DNA from 4 places in the Nordella sp. HKS 07 genome. Region 3 is predicted to be linked to each of the others. Evidence: riboswitches for the same ligand, from Rfam matches in the RefSeq annotation. Region 3 holds a riboswitch; each other region holds the start of a gene.
What was found. Region 3 has a riboswitch for cobalamin ahead of G5V57_RS04505 (TonB-dependent siderophore receptor). Riboswitches for the same ligand answer to the same signal wherever they lie in the genome.

Region 1: linked by a shared signal. The riboswitch ahead of G5V57_RS28335 (ferredoxin) and the one ahead of G5V57_RS04505 (TonB-dependent siderophore receptor) in region 3 are both predicted to bind cobalamin.
Region 2: linked by a shared signal. The riboswitch ahead of G5V57_RS28155 (CbtB domain-containing protein) and the one ahead of G5V57_RS04505 (TonB-dependent siderophore receptor) in region 3 are both predicted to bind cobalamin.
Region 4: linked by a shared signal. The riboswitch ahead of bluB (5,6-dimethylbenzimidazole synthase) and the one ahead of G5V57_RS04505 (TonB-dependent siderophore receptor) in region 3 are both predicted to bind cobalamin.

The regions. Positions count from the first base shown of each region.
Region 1 is NZ_CP049258.1:6,019,077-6,023,952, reverse strand. Features, by position in the region: gene G5V57_RS28350 (ABC transporter ATP-binding protein) at 1-194, opposite strand, end outside; gene G5V57_RS28345 (iron ABC transporter permease) at 184-1,200, opposite strand; gene G5V57_RS28340 (ABC transporter substrate-binding protein) at 1,207-2,145, opposite strand; gene G5V57_RS28335 (ferredoxin) at 2,132-2,857, opposite strand; cobalamin riboswitch at 2,914-3,122, opposite strand; gene G5V57_RS28330 (cation diffusion facilitator family transporter) at 3,322-4,704, shown strand; gene G5V57_RS28325 (HutD family protein) at 4,720-4,876, shown strand, end outside.
Region 2 is NZ_CP049258.1:5,984,022-5,988,897, reverse strand. Features, by position in the region: gene G5V57_RS28165 (spermidine/putrescine ABC transporter substrate-binding protein) at 1-896, opposite strand, end outside; gene G5V57_RS28160 (aromatic ring-hydroxylating dioxygenase subunit alpha) at 1,141-2,346, opposite strand; cobalamin riboswitch at 2,472-2,687, shown strand; gene G5V57_RS28155 (CbtB domain-containing protein) at 2,730-2,906, shown strand; gene G5V57_RS28150 (CbtA family protein) at 2,919-3,641, shown strand; gene cobW (cobalamin biosynthesis protein CobW) at 3,645-4,682, shown strand; gene cobN (cobaltochelatase subunit CobN) at 4,839-4,876, shown strand, end outside.
Region 3 is NZ_CP049258.1:928,130-933,005, reverse strand. Features, by position in the region: gene G5V57_RS04510 (ABC transporter substrate-binding protein) at 1-76, opposite strand, end outside; gene G5V57_RS04505 (TonB-dependent siderophore receptor) at 79-1,998, opposite strand; cobalamin riboswitch at 2,192-2,397, opposite strand; gene G5V57_RS04500 (hypothetical protein) at 2,812-3,918, shown strand; gene G5V57_RS04495 (AAA domain-containing protein) at 3,918-4,876, shown strand, end outside.
Region 4 is NZ_CP049258.1:6,196,492-6,201,367, reverse strand. Features, by position in the region: gene G5V57_RS29265 (trans-aconitate 2-methyltransferase) at 15-632, shown strand; gene bluB (5,6-dimethylbenzimidazole synthase) at 1,409-2,116, opposite strand; cobalamin riboswitch at 2,161-2,370, opposite strand; gene G5V57_RS29255 (LysE family translocator) at 2,460-3,071, shown strand; gene ilvD (dihydroxy-acid dehydratase) at 3,194-4,876, shown strand, end outside.

The DNA of each region.
Region 1 (4,876 bases), 2.1 Mb from region 3:
AGCAAGACCGATCCGGCATCGGGCGTCTCGACGCGATAAAGGATCTTGAGCAGGCTCGACTTGCCGGCGCCATTAGGCCCCAGCAAGCCATGGAAGCGGCCGCGTGTCAGGTTGAAGCTGACGTTGTCGAGCAGGACTGCCGTACCTTTACGCAGGCAGATGGCTGACACCGAGAGAATGGGTTCAGACGCCACGGCGCATCCTTCGCAGGATCACGATGAAGGGGGGCGCCGCAAACAGCGCCAGGAGCACGCCCAGCGGCAGCTCCTCGGGCGCCAGAACGGTACGGCAGAGAAGATCGACCAGCACCAGCACGATGGCGCCGAGCAGCAGCGCCAGAGGGATGAGCCAACGATGCGTCGCTCCGATCAGGAGCCGGGCCAGATGTGGCACGATCAGCCCGACGAAGCTGACGATGCCGGCGGCTGCGACCGAAAGCCCGGTGAGCAAGGCGGCGGCCGAAAAGAAGCCGATCCGCAACGCCCCCACCGGCACGCCGAGGGCCGTCGCGCGCTCGTCGCCGAGCAGCACTGCATCCAGCATGGGTGCGAAAGCGAAGGCGGTGAGCGCCAGGAGCGGCAAGCTTATGGCGAGCGGGAGAAGATCGGGCCACTTGGTGCCTGCGGCCGAGCCCATCAGCCATTGCAGCGCCTGCTGCGTTACATGCGGCTCGGCGATGTGGAGGAAGAAGGCCGTGATCGACTGGAAGAACAGCGACACCGCGGTCCCCGACAGGATCAGCATCAGACGGTCGAGATTGCGGCCGGGCGAGAAGGACAGCCCAAGCGCAATGAGAAAAGCCAGCATGGCCCCGAGAAAGGCGAGGATCGGCAGGCCGATCAGCGAGACGAATACACCGGGAAGCCAGATGATCGCGGCGGCGGCTGCCGCCGAGGCGCCCGAGGAGAGCCCGAGCAAATAGGGATCGGCCAGGGGATTGCGCAGCAAGGCCTGCATCAGGAGGCCGGCAAGTGTGAGAGCGGCGCCGACCAGCGCTACCATGATCACGCGCGGCAGTCGCCATTCCCAGACGATGAGCTTGAGCGCCGGCTCTGCATCGGCAAGCCGGAGCAGCGCCTTGAAGCGATCATCCCAGGCAAGATCGGCGGTGCCCCAGAAGACCCCGGCGAGCCCGGCGAGGATCAGTGCCATGACCGCGAGCGCGAACAGGCCGGGACTTCTGAAGGAGGAGACGGTCACCCCGATCTACTTCAAGGCCTCGAGATCGGCGCCGAGTTTTTCCACCCCTTCGACGAAGCGCACACCGAGCAAGGTTTGCGAGAAGGGAATGATGATGAAACGCTCCGCCTTGACGGCCTCGAGCTGCGAAAGCACCGGATCGGCCTTGAGGTGATTGATCTTCTCTTGCGCCGTCGACCATTCCGCCTCGATCGGCACGATGATCTCCGGATCGGCGGTGGCGACCTTCTCCCAGGCGAGATCGGCCCAGCGGCCCTTCACATCGGCGGCGATGTTCTTGAGGCCGACGGCCTGGAGCAGCAAGGCGGGTGTTCCGCAGCAGCCCGCCGAGAACGCGGTCTCGGTGCCGGAGTCGAAAAGGAAGGCGCGCCGTCCGGCGCCCGGATTGCTGCCGGCGACAGCGGCGAGCCGCGCCTTCATATCGTCCGCCAAAGCTCTGGCTTTGTCCTCTGCGCCGAACAGCGCGCCGATGCGCTCGATATCGGTATAGAGCGCCGCCGTGGTGATCATGACGTCGTCGGGATGCTGGTTGCGACATTCCGCATTGACCACATAGGTTCCGATGCCAAGAGCATTCCAGTCCTTCTCGGGGCCGAGCCTCTTCTCGCCGAAGGCCGACGCGAAGCCGGCGAAGAGAAAGTCCGGACTCTGCGCCATCACCACCTCACGCGCCGGATATTGCTTGGCGATCACCGGCACGCTCTTGTACGCGGTAAGCCAGCGCTCGGGGATCGCATCGTCGAGATAGGCGGTGCCGATGAGGTGGCGTTCGAGGCCGAGCGCCAGCATGATCTCGGTAGCCTGCTGATTGAGCGTGATGACGCGGCTCGGTGCCGCCTTGAAGCTCGAGGTCGTGGCGCAGCTTTCGATGCTGCGCTCCTGCGCCAGGGCTGGCGGCGCCGCAAGCGCCAGGAGGGCCGCGATCACCAGGCTAGACAATCTCATGATGTTTTACCTCATGGATGATGAGTTCAGGGACGAACGTATTGGAAGCCAGTGCGGCGGCGAAACGGGCCACGTCTGCCGGCTTCGTGAGCCGGTACCAGTGACCTGAGGGATAGACCGCCACCAACGGCCCCTGGTTGCAGGGAAAAAGACATCCGGTCAGCGCGATGAGGCAGTTGTCATATATGCCTTCGCGCCGCAGGGCGTCGGTGAGCACGTCCTTGATCGAGCCGGCCTCGCGGTAGCTGCAGCGCGGGCCGGAGCAGACCAGCAGGTGGTGGCGGAAGGGTGGTGGATCCTGCCAGCCCGGATTATTGAGCTCGGCTTCGTCCGTCGTAATGAGACGTGCCGCGTCGGCCTTGCTCAGTGCCCTGGCGGCGACCGCCGCGTGCACCTCTGCCGCGTCGGCCTGGTCCTGCGCCAGCGCCAGTTGGATGGCTGGATTCTTCCGCAGCCAGTGGCCAAGGGCACCGCCGAGCCACGCGCCGAGACTGTCGGAGAATGGCAGGCCGACCGGCTGCACCAGGATGGCGCTGGCGCCGTCGTGCACCAGCTCGTCGAGAGCCGTCATGGGACCGGCCTCGGCGCCCTCCATGCGCGCGACGCGCGCCGGGACGGCGGAAGCCTGGAGTAATCCGGCCTTGAGAGCGCGCAGACGCTTGGCGCTCACATAGGCCTGGCTCACCAGATAGAGTATAGCGTCAGGCTGCATCGCCTGACATCGCGCGGAAAATCATGCCTCACCCCTGCCGGCACACCTCGTCCGGCGTCATGGATATTTGCTACGGCAGGTCTCCTGGCTCGCGGCTCTGGCGCGCTGTGCTCCTTCCCAGCCCCGATGGGCCAGTGGTGATGGCAAAGCGCTTGCCGCTTACAGTTGCGAGGGCAGCCACGGTCTTGGCCCCTGATGGGTAGTCCGCACCGTGTTCCCTTTTAATCCGCCATGGCTGGGCGGAACCGTGAGCCGTTACTACGGAATGGCGCTTGGCGGGTCAAGACTTGTTGCAGATCGTGCAAATAAACCGGGTTCAATTTTCCCGTGTCCCGGCCTAGATCACGATGAGTTTGGATCGATTCGAACCAAACTCATAAACGGGATCGATTTTAGTATTTTAGCGCGGGATTCTCGCGAAAGACCGGTATCCACTTTTTCGCATCCCGCGCTAGGAAACGGTTATGGCTCAGTCGGAAAAACAATCTGTCGCCCTCATCTCCATGGCGGCGAGCGCCGCGCTCGCCATCGCCAAGCTGGTGGCGGGGCTGCTCACCGGATCGCTCGGCATCCTGTCGGAGGCTGTCCACAGCTTCACCGATTTCTGTGCCACGGTGATCACCTTCTTCGCCGTGCGCATGAGCGATCAGCCGCCGGACGAACGGCATCATTACGGCCATGCGAAAATCGAGAGCATCGCGGCGCTGGCCGAGACCGGCCTGCTGCTCGGCACCACCGCCTGGATCTCCTATGAGGCCATCCATCGCCTGATCTCCGGCAACACCGAGATCCTGCTCACCTGGTGGGCGGCCGCCATCATCGTCGTCTCGATCATCGTCGATTTCTTCCGCGCCCGTGCCCTGACCCGCGTCGCCAAGGCGACGTCGAGCGAGGCGCTGGCCGCCGATGCGCTCAACTTCACCTCGGACATGTGGAGCTCCATGGCGGTGCTGGTCGGCCTCGGCCTGGTCTGGTACGGCTTTCCGGCCGCCGACTCCATCGCAGCTTTGATCGTCGCCTGCGTCATGACGGTGATCGCATTGCGCCTCGGCAAGCGCACGCTCGACACCTTGCTCGACGCGGCGCCGGGCTCGGCCACCGAGGCCATCCGCAAGATCATCGAGGCGACGCCCGGCGTGCTGGCGCTCGAACGCTTGCGCATCCGGCCCGCCGGCGCCACGCTGTTCACCGGCGTCGTCGTGACCGTGCCGCGCACCATGCCGGTCGACGACATGATCGCGCTCAGGGAACTGGTGAGCCAGAATATCCGGGCCGCCTATCCCAATGCGGATGTCACCGTCACCACGGATCCCGTGGCGCTCGACGATGAATCGATCTCGCAGCGCGTGCGGCTCATCGCGCATCGTCTCGATCTGGCGATCCACCATCTGACCATCCAGCGCGTCGGCATCCGTACCGCCGTCAGCTTCGATCTCGAGGTCGACGCCAGGATGTCGCTGCTCGACGCCCATGAAAAGGCGACCATGCTCGAGGCCGCCATCCGCGGTGAGCTCGGCCAGGATGTCGAGGTGGAGAGCCACATCGAGCCGCTGCCCGAGAAGGTGCTGCCGGGAGAGGATCTGCCGCCGCGTAGCCAGAAGGAAATCGAGGATCTGCTGCGCAAGCTCGCCGCGGCCGAGACGCGGGTCTGCGACATCCACAATGTGCGGGTCAGGCGCAACAGCGAGGGCGTCTTCGTGCATTATCACTGCCGCTTCGCTCCCGAGGAGGCAGTCGAGACGGTGCATGAAGTCATCGACCGGATCGAGCTCTCGCTGCAACACGCCAAGCCCGATATCCGGCGCGTGATCGCGCATGCCGAACCGATCGGCTATGCTTTGCATTGATTGAGGGGGGAGCTCATGAAGATCCTGCGGCGCGACGATTACAAGGTGATGCCCTGGAAGAATGGCGGCGGCATCACGACCGAGATCGCGGTCGATCCCCCAGATGGCGGGTTCGGCGGCACCGGATTCCGCTGGCGCGTCAGCATCGCCGATGTCGCGGAGGACGGTCCCT
Region 2 (4,876 bases), 2.1 Mb from region 3:
TTAGGCGTCTTGTACATGATGTTCTCGACGACCCATTTGCCGGTATCGGCCTTCAGGATGTAGTCAAGAAATTTGTAGGCGGCGTCCTTGTTCTTCGAGCCTTCGATCACCACCATCGTGTCGACCCAGAGATCGGATCCCTCCTTGGGTACGACATATTTGATCTTGGGGTTCTCGGCGATGCCGTAATTGCACCAGCCATCCCAGGCCTGGACGAGCGAGGCCTCGCCTGAGACGAGCTTTGAATAGAAGGTCGTATCGTCGTAAGCGAGCAGGGTTTTCTTGGTGTCGATGAGGAGCGCCTTCACCTGGTCGAGCTTCGCGAGATCGACCTCGTTGACCGACATGCCGAGCGCCAACTCGCCCGCCGCCATCAGCCAGCGGTCGGTCGACAGCATGGTGGTCTTGCCCTTGAGGTCGTCGGCGGGCTTGAGCAGATCGTTCCAGCTCGTTGGCGCCGTTTTCACCACATCCGAGCGGTAGCAGAGACCGGTGGTACCCCAGCTATAGGGGATGGAGAAGGTATTGCCCGGATCGTGCTTGAGCTGGCTGGCTTCTGGGTAAAGATTGGCGAGATTGGGGATTTTGCTGTGATCGAGCTTGGCGGCGATGCCGAGCTTGTTCAAGGCCTCGGCGAAGGGCGAGGAGACGAAGATCACATCATAGCCCTCGCCCTTCGAGGCGACGACCTTGCCCATGATTTCCTCATTGGTCGCATGCACCGCGACCTCAAGCTCGATGCCGGTCTCCGCCTTGAACTTCTCCGGCAGGTCCTTCGGCATGTAGCCGTCCCAGTTGGAGATCACGAGTTTCTCGGCGGCCTGAGCCAGGCCTGCCGCCAGCAGCATGGCAGCACCCGCCGCACAGGCGGCGGACATCAGTTTCAACGCTTTCACTTTGGTACCCTCCCTGTAGATTCTTATTGGCATGACTGTGCCATGCCCGGCTTTAAGCCTGCAAGGGGCTCCCTGTTCCGCCGCTAGTGTGCTGAACGCGAAGTTCCTGATATCAGGCGGCTAGCATCGACAGGAACTTCGCGTTCAAAAGCACACTAGAACCATTAAGTTTTCTAGTGTCCTTCCGATTCCGAAGTTCGCTCGGAAGGTCCCGGAGGCTGTGGGGAACTTCGGATTCGGGACACTAGTTGCGGGTGGCGAGCAGCGTCTGATTGATCGTCTCGACCTGCCCCTTGGCCGGCTCATTGACGAGTGCCGCGACCGGGATCGTGGCGCGCAACGTGTCGTGATAATCGCGCACACCCGCCTCGAGATCGGACAGGATCATACTCGAGAAGCCCGAGGACTGCATCGACTCCCACGACCATTTGATGAGCTGGGCGTCCTCCGCGCCGGTGACGCGGTCGATGCGATGTGCCAGGTAGCGCGCCACCTTGGCCGCGCGGCGGTCATCGGGCGGGGCGTAATAGGCCATGCGCTGAATGGTCTTGCCCACTTCGACCGGCAGCTCCTGATAATAGCCGACGAGATCGGGATAAAGCATGATCACGAGATTGGGGAACATGCCGAGATAGACCCACCGCCCCTTCGCCTCCTCAGGCAGATGCCCCATGTCGGGGCGGTGCTTCACATAGTTGCGCACGCTCCAGAAGCGCGGCGACACGCCGGTGATGCGCCCTTCCGAGCGCGACACGCCGTCCGACGGGCGACCGTCCCTATATTGCTGGCCATAGAGGTCGTGCAAAGCGGGATGAGCGATCGGCACGTGATAACCTTCATTGTCGACGTCGCGCACCGCCTTCCAGTTCACCTCCAGTATGTCGCGGGTCTGCGGCGAATAGGGCCTGGCCTCGGCCAGTCGGTAGGCGGCGGCCTCCTTCTCATGCGGCGACATGAGATTGGCGACGGAGCCCTGCGGGCCCGGCTTGAAGCGTACGAAGACGAAGCCCTGCCAGATCTCGTGCTCGAGCGGGACGAGGCCATGGGTGACGGGATCGAGCTTGGGGAAGGTCTTGGCCTTGGGCACCGCCCGCAGGGTGCCGTCGAGATTATAGGACCAGCCATGGAACGGGCAGACCATGGCGCTCTTGCAGCGCCCGCTCTCGCCCGCCACCACGCGCGAGCCGCGGTGACGGCAGACATTGTGGAAGGCGCGCACTACCTTGTCCTTGCCGCGCACGATGAGAGCGCGCTCGCCGGCGATGTCGAAGGTCGTCCAGTCGCCCTCCTGGGGGACGTCGCTTACATGGCAGGCGAGCTGCCAATGGCGGCGAAAAAGCTCGTCCTGCTCGATCTGGAAGAGTTCCTTGTTGAAATAGGTCCAGGGCGGAAGGCCGGCACGCTCGTCATCGGCAAGTCGGTTAGGCGCGCCAAAATCGATCGCGTTCATTTGTGACCTTCCTTTTCTAATTGAACGTTCAATCAATATAACCCCTGGATCCTCCCCAAGGCAATAGGAAAATACTGCAAAATACGCTTTGGAAAAGCCGAGCCTTGACGGGCGGTTACGGGCGTGGCACCCATGAGTCACGCGGTGTTTCGATGCCAAAAGGCTAGAAACCGAACAGGGAACACGGTGCGGATGACCCAATCGGGGCCAAAACCGTGACTGCCCCCGCAACTGTGAGCGATGAGGACGCATGCAGACTTGGCCACTGGGCAACCGGGAAGGCCGCGTGCTTCCGCCCGAAATCGCAAGTCAGGAGACCTGCCGCGGCCACCCAGGGCCCTGCCCTCACCTTGAACTTTGAGCACACGGAGGGTGTTTCGCTCATGACCACGGATCGTATTTCCGCGCTTCCCTTGACGATGTCGCAGCGTTTGGCCGCAGGCCTCAGCGCGCTGGCTTTCGGCGTCCTGTTGCTTTACGGCGTCGGACTCGCCCAGGCCGACCAGTTGCACAATGCGGCGCATGACACGCGCCACTCCATCGGCTTTCCCTGCCACTAAGCAGGTCTCGAAATGATTGGGCGAGTGATCCTCGCCGCGCTCCTGGCAGGGATCGCGGCAGGCTTGTTCTATGGCGCGATCCAGCATGTGCGGCTCACGCCATTGATTCTCGAAGCCGAGAAGTATGAAAACGCCGGCGATGGTCATTCGCATGACCATGGCGCCGCGACCACAACGACGACAGCTTCGGCTGAGCAGGCTCCTGCGGCCGAGGCCGAGCACGAAGCCTGGGCGCCAGCCGACGGCGCCGAGCGCACGACCTATACCTTCCTCGCCAGCATCGTCGCCGCCGCCGGCTTTGCCGCCGCGCTGGCGGGGGTCAGCCTTATCGCCGGCATCCGCATCACGCCGCGCAATGGCGTGCTGTGGGGGCTTGCCGGCTTCCTCGCGGTGCATCTGGCGCCCGCCGCCAGCCTGCCGCCCGAGTTGCCGGGCATGCCGGCCGGCGACCTCTTCGCGCGCCAGGTCTGGTGGGTGGGCACGATCGTGGCGACCGGTCTCGCCATCTGGCTCTTCACCCAGCGCCATGAGCTCTGGGCGAAGGTGGCAGCGGTCGTGCTGGTGGCGCTTCCCCATATCATCGGGGCGCCGTTGCCGCCCACGCATGAGAGCGCTGTGCCGGCGGTCATTTCAGCGGCCTTCGCCGCCAATACGCTGGCGGTCGCGGCCCTGATGTGGCTGGCGATCGGCGGCTTCCTCGGTCTCGCCATGGACCGCTTCGTGAAAGAGGCCTGAAGAATGTCGCTCCAGAAAATTCCCACCACGGTCATCACCGGCTTTCTCGGCGCCGGCAAGACGACCCTGATCCGCCACCTCCTGCAGAACGCCAAGGGGCGGCGGATCGCCCTCGTCATCAACGAGTTCGGCGATATCGGCGTCGATGGCGAGATCCTCAAAGGCTGCGGCGATGAAGTCTGCCGCGAGGAGGATGTCGTCGAGCTCGCCAATGGCTGCATCTGCTGCACGGTCGCGGATGATTTCGTGCCGACGATGAAGAAGCTGCTCGAGCGGGACCTCCCGCCCGAGCACATCGTCATCGAGACCTCCGGCCTCGCACTGCCGCAGCCTCTGGTGCGGGCCTTCAACTGGCCGGAGATCAAGTCGCGCGTCACCGTCGACGGCGTCGTCACCGTGGTCGACGCCAAGGCGCTGGCCGAGGGCCGCTTCGCCGATGACGAGGAAGCTGTCGCCGCCCAGCGCGCCGCCGATCCCAATCTCGACCACGAGAATCCGATCGAGGAATTGTTCGAGGACCAGCTCAACTGCGCCGACATGATCGTGCTCAACAAGACCGATCTCCTGGCGGCGCATGAGACGGAGAAGCTCGCGGGCGATCTCAAGGGCCAGATCCGCAGAGGCGCCAAGCTCGTTCCCACCCAGCATGGCGCGCTCGATGCCTCGGCCCTGCTCGGCATCGCGTCCGCCGCCGAGGAGGACATACATAACCGCCTCTCCCATCACGAGATGGAAGGCGAGGTGCAGCATGACCACGACGACTTCGTCACCTTCTCGGTGTCGCTTGGTGCAATCAGGGATCGCGAGCAGATCCTAAAGCGCATTGAGGATCTCATCGCCGAGCACGACATATTGCGGCTCAAGGGCTTCGCCGCCATCGACGGTGCGTCGGGCCGCCTCCTGATCCAGGCGGTTGGTCCCAGGCTCAACAGCTATTTCGACCGCCCCTGGCGCGTGGATGAAAAGCGGTCGAGCGAGATCGTCGTCATCGGACTCAAGGGACTGGACCGGGCCGCCGTCGAGGCCTGCCTGACGGGGTGAACAGTATCCTCTTGCTGAGGCGCTCCCCGGCCTTGAGCCGGGGGAGCCTCGAAGCACCCCTCAGGATAGAGTGAGTTTGTTGCAACAGACCCTTCGAGGCCCGGCTTCGCCAGGCGCCTCAGGGTGAGGGTCAAACATGAGTCAGATTGAAACCTGATGCACCTTCTCGCCGCCCAGACCGGCGTCATTGACGG
Region 3 (4,876 bases):
CGGCAGCGGTGGGCGCGCCGGCGAGCAAGACCAGCATCACTATTGCCCGCCACATGCCAAGGGCCACCCTTTGCATGCTCAGAAGCTTCCTCGCAAGCCGATGAAGGCCGTGCGCCCAGGCGTGTTGTAGTCGAACACCTCTTCGTAATCCTCATCGAGGAGGTTCTCGATCCGGCCATAGATCTCGAGCTGATCGTTGAGCCTGAAGCTGCCGCCGGCATTGACGAGCGTATAGGCGTCGAGGGTCACCCGGTCATATGGGTACGTGATGTATTCCGTATCCTTCTGCCTGCCGTTGAAGTCGGCATCCGCGAAGACGCGCGCCCGGCCGTCGTAGAAAATATAGGCCAGGGCGAGCGAGCCCGTGTGCCGCGGCCGCCTTATCTCTTCGAGCCGCGGGCCATGATCCTCGGTCTGCTCGGTCGCGTCGGTATAGGTGTAGGTGGCCGTGGCGGTGAAACCGTTCTGGAGATCGAGTGTCGCCGACACCTCGACACCCTGCCGTTTGCTCCTGCCGTCGCGATTGATCGCGGTGCCGATGAAGTTGGAGTCATAGACGACGACGATCTCGTCGGTCAGATCCTGACTGAAGTACGTGATGCCCGCCACCAGGTAGCGGTCGAAGAAGCCCTGTTCGATGCCGATATCCCAGCCGAAGCTCTGTTCCGGCTTCAGGTCGGGATTGCCGATATAGGTCGATGGTATGTATCCGTACTGCTCGGTGAAGGTGGGATTGGTGACACCGGTGCCAATCGAGGCGTGCAGTCGAGTCGCGGTGTCCGGCACCAGCCATGCGCCGCTCACGCTGTAGGTCGTCGCATTGGCGAAGCTGTCATTGAAATCGCGTCTCAGCGCGGCGTTCAGATAGAGCTGGTCGAGGAAGGCGCCGCGATATTCACCCACCACCGAATTGGCCTCGCGCGCGAGCGTCTCGTCGAGATGCGAAGGGGCGAATGTCTCGCGTTCCCACTCATAGCCGCCGGTCAGCTGATGCTGCGCGGCGAGAAGGCTCGGCGTGTCGAACCGGTAGCTCGCCTGATAGGTCGCGTTGTAGCGGTTGCCGTCGTCCCAGAACCGGGCGCCGCCGAATGTGCTGGCGTAATTGTCCCGGTATGTGTCGGAGCCGGTGAAACGCGCTTTCTGCGTCAGCGCGCCGTCGAGCGCCAAATTGGTCGCGCCGATCGAGCCGTAGAATTCCTCGGTGGCCGTCCAGTCGTTTCCATCGATCACCCTGCCGTCCTGAGGGTCGGCGTCGCTCTTGCGATCGACATAACGCAACGTGCTGTCGAGCGAGAGGTTCGGCGCGAGATCGGCATTGAAGCGGCCGTTCAGCGTGGTATTGCGGTCGCCATCCTCTTCATGCCCGAAGTCCGAGATATTGAAGCCGTCATTGCGGCGAAATGCGCCGGAGAGCGCCAGATCGTACTTCTCGCCGCCGCCGGAAAGGCCCAGGCTTCCGAAATAGGTGCCGTCGGTTCCGGTTTCCGTTCGGGCAGCGCCCTGATAATCGTTCCTTTCGCCGCGCCTGGTGATGATGTTGATGACACCTGCCGTCGCATTCGAGCCCCAGAAGGCGCTTTGCGGTCCGCGCAGGATTTCGATGCGGTCGATATCGTCGACCAGCAGGCTGCCGAAGTCGAATTCGCCGTTGGAGGTTTCGTTGACCTCGACCCCGTCGATCATAACGAGCAGGTGGTTGGCTTCGGCGCCGCGCACCCTGATCTGCGTCGGCCCGCCATGGGAGCCGGTGCGGGACACGGCGAAGCCCGGAACCTGGCGCAAGGCATCGGCGACGTAACGTATCTGGTTCTTCTCGAGCTGCTCGCCGTAGATGACCGTATAGGCGCGCCCCGATTTTTCCTGTTCGATCGGCGTCAGGCCGTCGGTCACCAGGATCGGATCAAGCATCGTCGGTTCTTCCGCCCCGGCCTCGCGAAACAGGCCGATATCGCTCAAGGCCAGCGCTGCGATGCCGGCACCAAAAATTCTTCTCTTCATCCCATCCCCAACTGCGATGTGCGGGAGCAAACAAGGTTTGTCCCGAGGTTTTCGACAAACCGCAGGCGGATGGGCGCTTTAAGGGTTTCGTCCGAAATGGACGTCAATCGACCCCGGCGGTCTCCGGCATGCGGCAACACTTCTCACGTGTCACCGCCACGGACGACCGCGCTCGACCACACCCCGTGGTCAAGCATGGGTGACCGGATCCGGCAGGTCTCCTGACTTCCGTGTCGTCGTCCTCTCCCGCCTTCCCGGCCGTCTACGGCCAGTGGCGCATTTGGGGGAGGACTCAACGGTTACAGTTGCGGGGGCAGTCTCAGCTTCGGCCGAAGACTCGGCCTCACTGTGTTCCCTTTCAATCTGCCTTGCGGCAGAACCAGCTCCGTCGGCGAAGCTAGCTGTTGCGCCGGAGAAGTCAACGGCTTGCTCACAGATTTGGCGGCGTGCCTGACCGCCATTCGGCGAACGGGAAGCGTTCCAGATCATGTGTTGATCGAGCTCAAGGCGGCTCAATCACTTTGGGTAAAGCGCTATTTGACGCAGTGACCCTGCAGGAGGTGCTCCACCGGCGCCCAGTCGATATAGCGGGGATGGGGCCAACTTGGCGTGGGTTTCGGAGCCTCGATTGCTTCCAGGGAATCGATAATCCCCACAAGCATTGCAGCTCCGCGATTGGATCGGCGCGGTGACGTCCGCGCTGGACGCGCATGTGGAAGAGCAGGTTGAGCGGACGCGTGGCAAATAGACAGGCCCACAATTCTTTGATTTCCTGTTAAATTTTGTGCGAGACTTCCGCGAAACAGAACAAGCGTGAGCATGTCCTCCAGGCCGTTGTTGAAGAAAGGAATAGCAGAGCTTGAAAAGCTCTTCGATCAGAACCGTGATGATCCGCAGTTTCTGAAGACCCTGCTTGCCGAATTGTCCGAGCGGAAGGTGCCGCGGGCGAGGGAGTTGCATCGAAGGGCGCTTCAGGCGGTTTCTGTCAGTCGCGAGACGCCCAAAGCTAAAGCAGAGATTGAGGCTGCACGGGAATCCCGCGCACGGGTGGCGGCATCTTCACGTGCAGCTGCTGCGATCCCGCCAGAGCAGTCCGCTCACGCGGCCGAGCCAATCAAGGAACCGCAAATCCGGGGGCCGGTTCGTATAGCTCCGGAGCCGCCGCCTGTTACCAACAAGGCAACGGATATTCTTGGTGCATGGACGGCGATGGAGGTGTTATCGCCCCCTTCGTTCCGTAAGCCGGAAGACCTGGCAAGCGGAGACCGCTTCCGTATCGCGCCACTGGACAAGGGCAAGCTGCCTTGGGAGGGGGATGGCGAGAAAAGCCGTCCCAACCAGAAGCTCTATTATCAGATCGTCCTGGGCAGCATCGATATGGAGGCGGCAGTCTCCTCGCTGCTCCAGATCTATTCGGATAGCCGGATTGAAAGACCCTCGGCGCGGGGGGAAGCCGTGCTCGCGACGATCATGGTCGATCGTACCGGCAGGCCAGTCGAGAGTGAGGCCGTTTCGATCTCTAGTTTCGGCTGGGGCGTTCCCGTGGCCTTGGCCGGGAGGCTGCGCGACCTTGGTAACTGGTCGCAGGTCGAACGCCAGTTGGTCGAACAGCTCGAGGAAAAAATCGTCTCCGAAGACAAGGACGGCAATCCGCTGCCGCTGACGGCAAAGGCGATTGATGCCGCCTATCGGTGGCTGGTGGAAACGCTCGGGCTGGACGCTCGTTTCGCAGAACAGCCTGTCTTCGCCGTCCGCTCCTATCAGTATTTCAAGCTCCAGGACCCGCCTGAATCGATCCTGCTGAACTCGTTCTTTCTTGAGGACCTCGCCAGGGCCGCCGAGCTAACCGGCACCGAAAGGGTACGGCGAACCTCAACCGCTATCTTGGCACGACAAAACCGAAGGCGCGGCGGAACCTGATGAAGGACAACCAGGCGCTTTCGGAGGCGCTGGAGCCGGTAAGATTTCCGTCTGGCGCGTGGCCCGCCAGCGGCCGTCATCCGCTGGTCATGCTTCAGCAGTGCGCTGTTAATCTTGCCATCAAGGACCTGACATCGGACGGCATCCTTGCCGTTAACGGACCTCCTGGAACCGGGAAGACGACGTTGCTCCGGGACATCGTGGCGGCGATCGTCACAAAGCGGGCTGAGCTTCTTTGCAAATTCGGCGATCCGGAAGACGCCTTTACGCCATCAGGCCAGAAGATCAAAAGAGGCAGCGCTTTCATCCATCTCTACAAGCTGGATGAGAAGCTGCGTGGTCATGAAATCATCGTCGCCTCATCGAACAACAAGGCTGTGGAAAATGTCAGCGCGGAATTGCCCGGAATGGGTGCTATCGCGGCCGATGCGACGGGCTTGCGATATTTCAAGACGGTTTCGGATGCTCTTTTGGAGCGCGATAGCTGGGGCGTGATCGCCGCCGTGCTCGGCAATGCCAGAAACCGCAGCGATTTTCGCCAGACCTTCTGGTGGGACGACGATGTCGGCTTCCAGCGGTATTTGCAGGAGGCGAGCGGTAATCCGCAGCTGATCACCGAAAAGACGGAAACCGGAAACCGGCAACGCCGCCCCGTCATCGTCGAGCGGGAAAACGCGCCTGAAGGTCACGACGATGCGCTGAAGCGCTGGCGCAATGTGCGGCATAAATTTACGAAGACGCTGAGCGAGGCGAAAACCGCGCTCGCGAACTTGCAGGTCATCCACGATCTGTTGATCGCGATGGCGAAGGCCCGGGCAAAGTTCGCAAAGATCGAAGCGGAGATCGTCTCGCGCGGGCCTGCGCTGATGGAGGCGGAACAGACGGCCGATGATGCCGTCTTGCTCCAGCAAAGCCAGGAAAAACTGGTTTTGGCGCTGAAGCGGAATGTGGACGACGC
Region 4 (4,876 bases), 1.9 Mb from region 3:
CAAAGACAAATAGAATGTCAGATCGTCGCGCACACTGGGATCATGCCTACACCGTCAAATCCGATACCGCCGTCAGCTGGTATCAGGAGGTGCCGGAGCGCTCGCTCGCCTTGATCAGGCAAGCGGGCGGCGGCTCCGTTATCGATATCGGGGGCGGCGCCTCGCGCCTCGTCGACCGGCTGCTGGCGGAGAGTTATGCCGACCTCGCCGTGCTCGACATTTCCGATGTGGCGCTGAGGCGCTCGAAGGAACGGCTCGGCGCCCTAGCCGACAAGGTCGCGTGGATCGTCGCCGATATCACGCGCTGGCAACCGGCGCGGCAGTGGAACGTCTGGCACGACCGCGCCGTCTTCCATTTCCTCACCGAGGTAGATGCCCAAGACGCCTATATCGCGGCGCTGAAAGCCGGCACCCGGCCCGGATCTCACATCGTGATCTCGACTTTCGCGCTGACCGGTCCTGAGAAATGCAGCGGCCTGCCGGTGCAGCGCTACAGTGCCGACACGCTGGCCGCGCGTCTCGGAGCGGATTTCGAACTCATCGACGAGGCCGGCGAGACGCATCCGACGCCCTTCGGAACGACCCAGGCCTTTACTTATGCGGCTTTCAGGCGGTCCCGATCAGCGCTGTGAGCCCGTCCTCGCCGCCGCCTGCCGGACGAGCGCGCAATCCTTAGCAATGTCTCCCTCTCGGTGAAAGTTGTGGGGGCGAGCGTCGCGGCAGACGCGCCACCACTCAATCCGTCATCCCAATTTCGGTGACAGTGCACTTAATAGTGTCCCAATTTCGGTGACAGTGCTTAATAGTGGTTGCGCAGAAACAACAATATTGAATGCACTGTCACGAAATTCCGCAGAAACAACAATATTGAATGCACTGTCACCGAAATTCCTAATAGTGGTTGCGCAGAAACAACAATATTGAATGCACTGTCACCGAAATTCCACTGTCACCGAAATTCCGAAATTCCGAAATTCAACAATATTGAATGCACTGTCACCGAAATTCCTAATTCGTCGTCAGCAAATGGATTTCGTCAAAAACGTAGATAGAGTTTTATCTGGTAAAGCGGCACAGGACGTAAAGCGTCTACGCGAAATGGGCCAGCTCCCGTCCACAGAAAAGTAAAAGCGACTCGGTGTATCTAGCTTTGTGGCCTGCTGGTAGTTGGTGCTTAGAATTTCGGTGACAGTGCATTCAATTTCGTCGTTTCGGCGCAGCCGATCTATTAAATGCACTGTCACCGAAATTTTCTGAAATTTCGAAATTTCTTATTGATCTATTAAATGCACTGTCACCGAAATTTCTATTAAATGCACTGACACCGAAATTTCGAAATTGTGTGTCACCGAAATTGAGCCCCATCCGACGCCCTTCGGGACGAGCCAGGCCTTTACCTATGCAGCTTTCAAGCGCTCCTGATCAGCGCTTTGAGCGCATCCTCGCCGCCGCCTGCCCAGCTCTCAGCTGATATGAGCTCGTCGAGGGCCAGGCGCTTGCGCCAGCCCTTGCTTTCGAGCTCGGGCCTGTCCGCGAAATCCGAGACATAGCCGAGGCAGAGATAGGCAACCGGGGTGACATGCGCCGGAAGGGCGAGCAGGGCCTTCAGCGCATCCTTGTCGAGAATGCTGACCCAGCCGAGCCCCAACCCTTCGGCGCGCGCCGCGAGCCAGAGATTCTGTACCGCGCAGACGGTGCTGTAGAGATCCATCTCGGGGTTGTGCCAGCGTCCCAGCGGCGATCCTTCGGCACGGCTCCTGTCGCAGGTGATGCAGAGATTGACCGGCGCTTCGACAATGCCGTCGAGCTTCAGGGACCGGTAGAGCGCCTGCCGGTCATCCGCGACGTGACGAACCTCCTCGGCCCGGGCCTGGCGGACGAGGTCGCGTATCTGCGCCTTGCGCCCCGCATCGCGAATGACGATGAAATTCCACGGCTGCATGAAACCCACCGAAGGCGCGTGATGGGCGGCGGTGAGGAGGCGCGCCAGGACCGGATCGGGAACCGGGCAGGGCAGGAACTGGCCACGTATATCGCGGCGGGTGAAAATGGCCCGATAGACGGCGTCGCGCGCCGCCGCGTCGAAATCGCCGGCGGAAACAGGTTCGGTCTGCATCGCTCTTCCCCTTGCGTTGCATCGCCGCCACCCGCCTGTCCACGCGGATAGCCATCCTGCCTGGCCGGTCTTCTGGCTCGGATTCACCTTCTCCCAGCGCCTTCCCGGTTAACCCAGTGGCCTCACACTTCAGCGTAAAAAACTGAAATGGCTGGAAAAATCTTCCTTACAGCGTTGGGCACGCCACGGCGTCGCACCGTGTTTCCGATTCTCCCTCGCCGCGTGGCGAAGGCACCGGGCAGTAAGGCGCAAGGTAGAAGAGCATCAGGCCAGCTGTCCAGAATCCTCTTGCATGCGTGTGCGCGATTATGGCTTGCTCGATGGCCAGGAACGGGAGAGAGCCATGACCATCGAAGCCTATGTCGCCTTCTGCATTGCCGCCATCGCCATCGTCATTGTGCCGGGCCCGACCGTCACCATCGTCATCGCCAACAGCCTCAAGCACGGCGCCCGCGCCGGTCTTCTCAATGTCGCCGGCACCCAGGCGGGCCTCGTGGTCTGGATGGCCATCGCCATTGCCGGACTTGCTTCGGCCATCACCTATATGGGCGTCTGGTTCGATGTGCTGCGCCTTGCGGGTGCTGCCTATCTCATCTGGCTCGGCATCAAGCTCTTGCGCTCCAAGGGCGACGTGTTGACCCAGAGCGCGCCCGCGGCGCCGAGAGGTGGCTTTTTTCTGCAGGGCTTCGTCGTCATCCTGTCCAACCCGAAAGTGCTGCTCGTCTTTGGCGCGCTCATCCCGCAATTCATTTCGCCCAATGGCGATTACCTGAACCAGCTGATCCTGCTGGGCTTGAGCTTCATGGTCATCGCCACCGTCTTCGACAGTCTCTATGCTTTCGCCGCCGGCAATGCCGGGTCATGGCTCTCGCAGAAGCGGGTGCGCTTCGTCGAGATGTCGAGCGGCCTGTGCCTGATCGGCGGCGGCATCTGGCTGGCTTTGCGCGGCCGCTGAGCGTCGGCCAAGGTATCCCCACGTAAGCACATTCGAGCCATGCCATCTGACCGGTTGACAGGGCAGGCAAGCACGCGCACGAAGGCATCGTCCTGAAAGCATTAGGAAAAGACCGAGAAACCATGCCCAGCTATCGTTCCCGCACCACCACCCATGGCCGCAACATGGCCGGCGCCCGCGGCCTCTGGCGCGCCACCGGCATGAAGGACAGCGATTTCGGCAAGCCGATCATCGCCGTGGTCAACTCATTCACCCAGTTCGTGCCGGGCCATGTGCATCTGAAGGATCTCGGCCAGCTCGTCGCGCGCGAAATCGAGGCGGCGGGCGGTGTCGCCAAGGAGTTCAACACCATCGCGGTGGATGACGGCATCGCCATGGGCCATGACGGCATGCTCTATTCGCTGCCGTCGCGCGAGCTCATCGCGGATTCGGTCGAATACATGGTCAACGCCCATTGCGCCGACGCGATGGTCTGCATCTCCAATTGCGACAAGATCACCCCCGGCATGCTGATGGCGGCGCTGCGCCTCAATATCCCGGTCGTCTTCGTCTCGGGCGGGCCGATGGAGGCCGGCAAGGTGGTGCTCAAGGGCAAGGAAGTCGCCCTCGACCTCGTCGACGCCATGGTGGCGGCCGTCGATGACAAGGTGTCCGAGGAGGACATGAAGGTCATCGAGCGCTCGGCATGCCCGACCTGCGGCTCGTGCTCCGGCATGTTCACGGCCAATTCGATGAACTGCCTCACCGAGGCGCTCGGCCTGTCGCTGCCCGGCAACGGCTCGACGCTCGCCACCCATGCCGACCGCCGCCGGCTCTTCGTCGAGGCCGGCCATCTCGTCGTCGACCTGGCGCGGCGCTATTACGAGCAGGACGATGCGAGCGTGCTGCCGCGCTCGGTCGCGAGCTTCGCCGCCTTCGAGAATGCCATGACCCTCGACATCGCCATGGGCGGCTCGACCAATACGGTGCTGCATCTGCTCGCGGCCGCGCATGAGGCCGAACTCGATTTCACCATGGCCGATATCGACCGGCTGTCGCGCCGCGTGCCGGTGCTGTGCAAGGTCGCCCCTTCCAAGTCGGACGTGCATATGGAGGACGTGCACCGCGCCGGCGGCATCATGGCGATCCTCGGCGAGCTCGATCGCGCCGGTCTGATCGACACCTCTGTCGGCTCCGTCCATTCGGAAACGCTGGGTGTCGCGCTCGAACAATGGGACGTGATGCGCACCAGGAGCGCCAAGGTGAGCGACTTCTTCCGCGCCGCGCCGGGTGGTGTGCCGACCCAGGTCGCCTTCAGCCAGGAGCGCCGCTATGACGATCTCGATCTCGACCGCAAGACGGGCGTGATCCGCTCGGCCGAGCATGCCTTCTCCAAGGATGGCGGGCTGGCGGTGCTCTACGGCAACCTGGCCGAGCTCGGCGCCATCGTGAAGACGGCGGGCGTCGATGAATCGATCCTGGTTTTCTCAGGGCCGGCCGTCGTGTTCGAAAGCCAGGATTCGGCGGTAAATGGCATTCTCACCGGCAAGGTCAAGGCCGGCGATGTCGTCGTCATCCGTTATGAAGGCCCGCGCGGTGGTCCCGGCATGCAGGAGATGCTGTATCCGACGAGCTATCTCAAATCGAAGGGGCTCGGCAAAGCCTGCGCCCTCATCACCGATGGGCGTTTCTCGGGCGGCACATCCGGCCTTTCCATCGGCCATGCCTCGCCCGAAGCGGCGGAAGGCGGGTTGATCGGCCTCGTCCGGACCGGCGACAGGATCGAGATCGACATCCCGAAGCGCAAGATGCATCTGGCCGTCGAT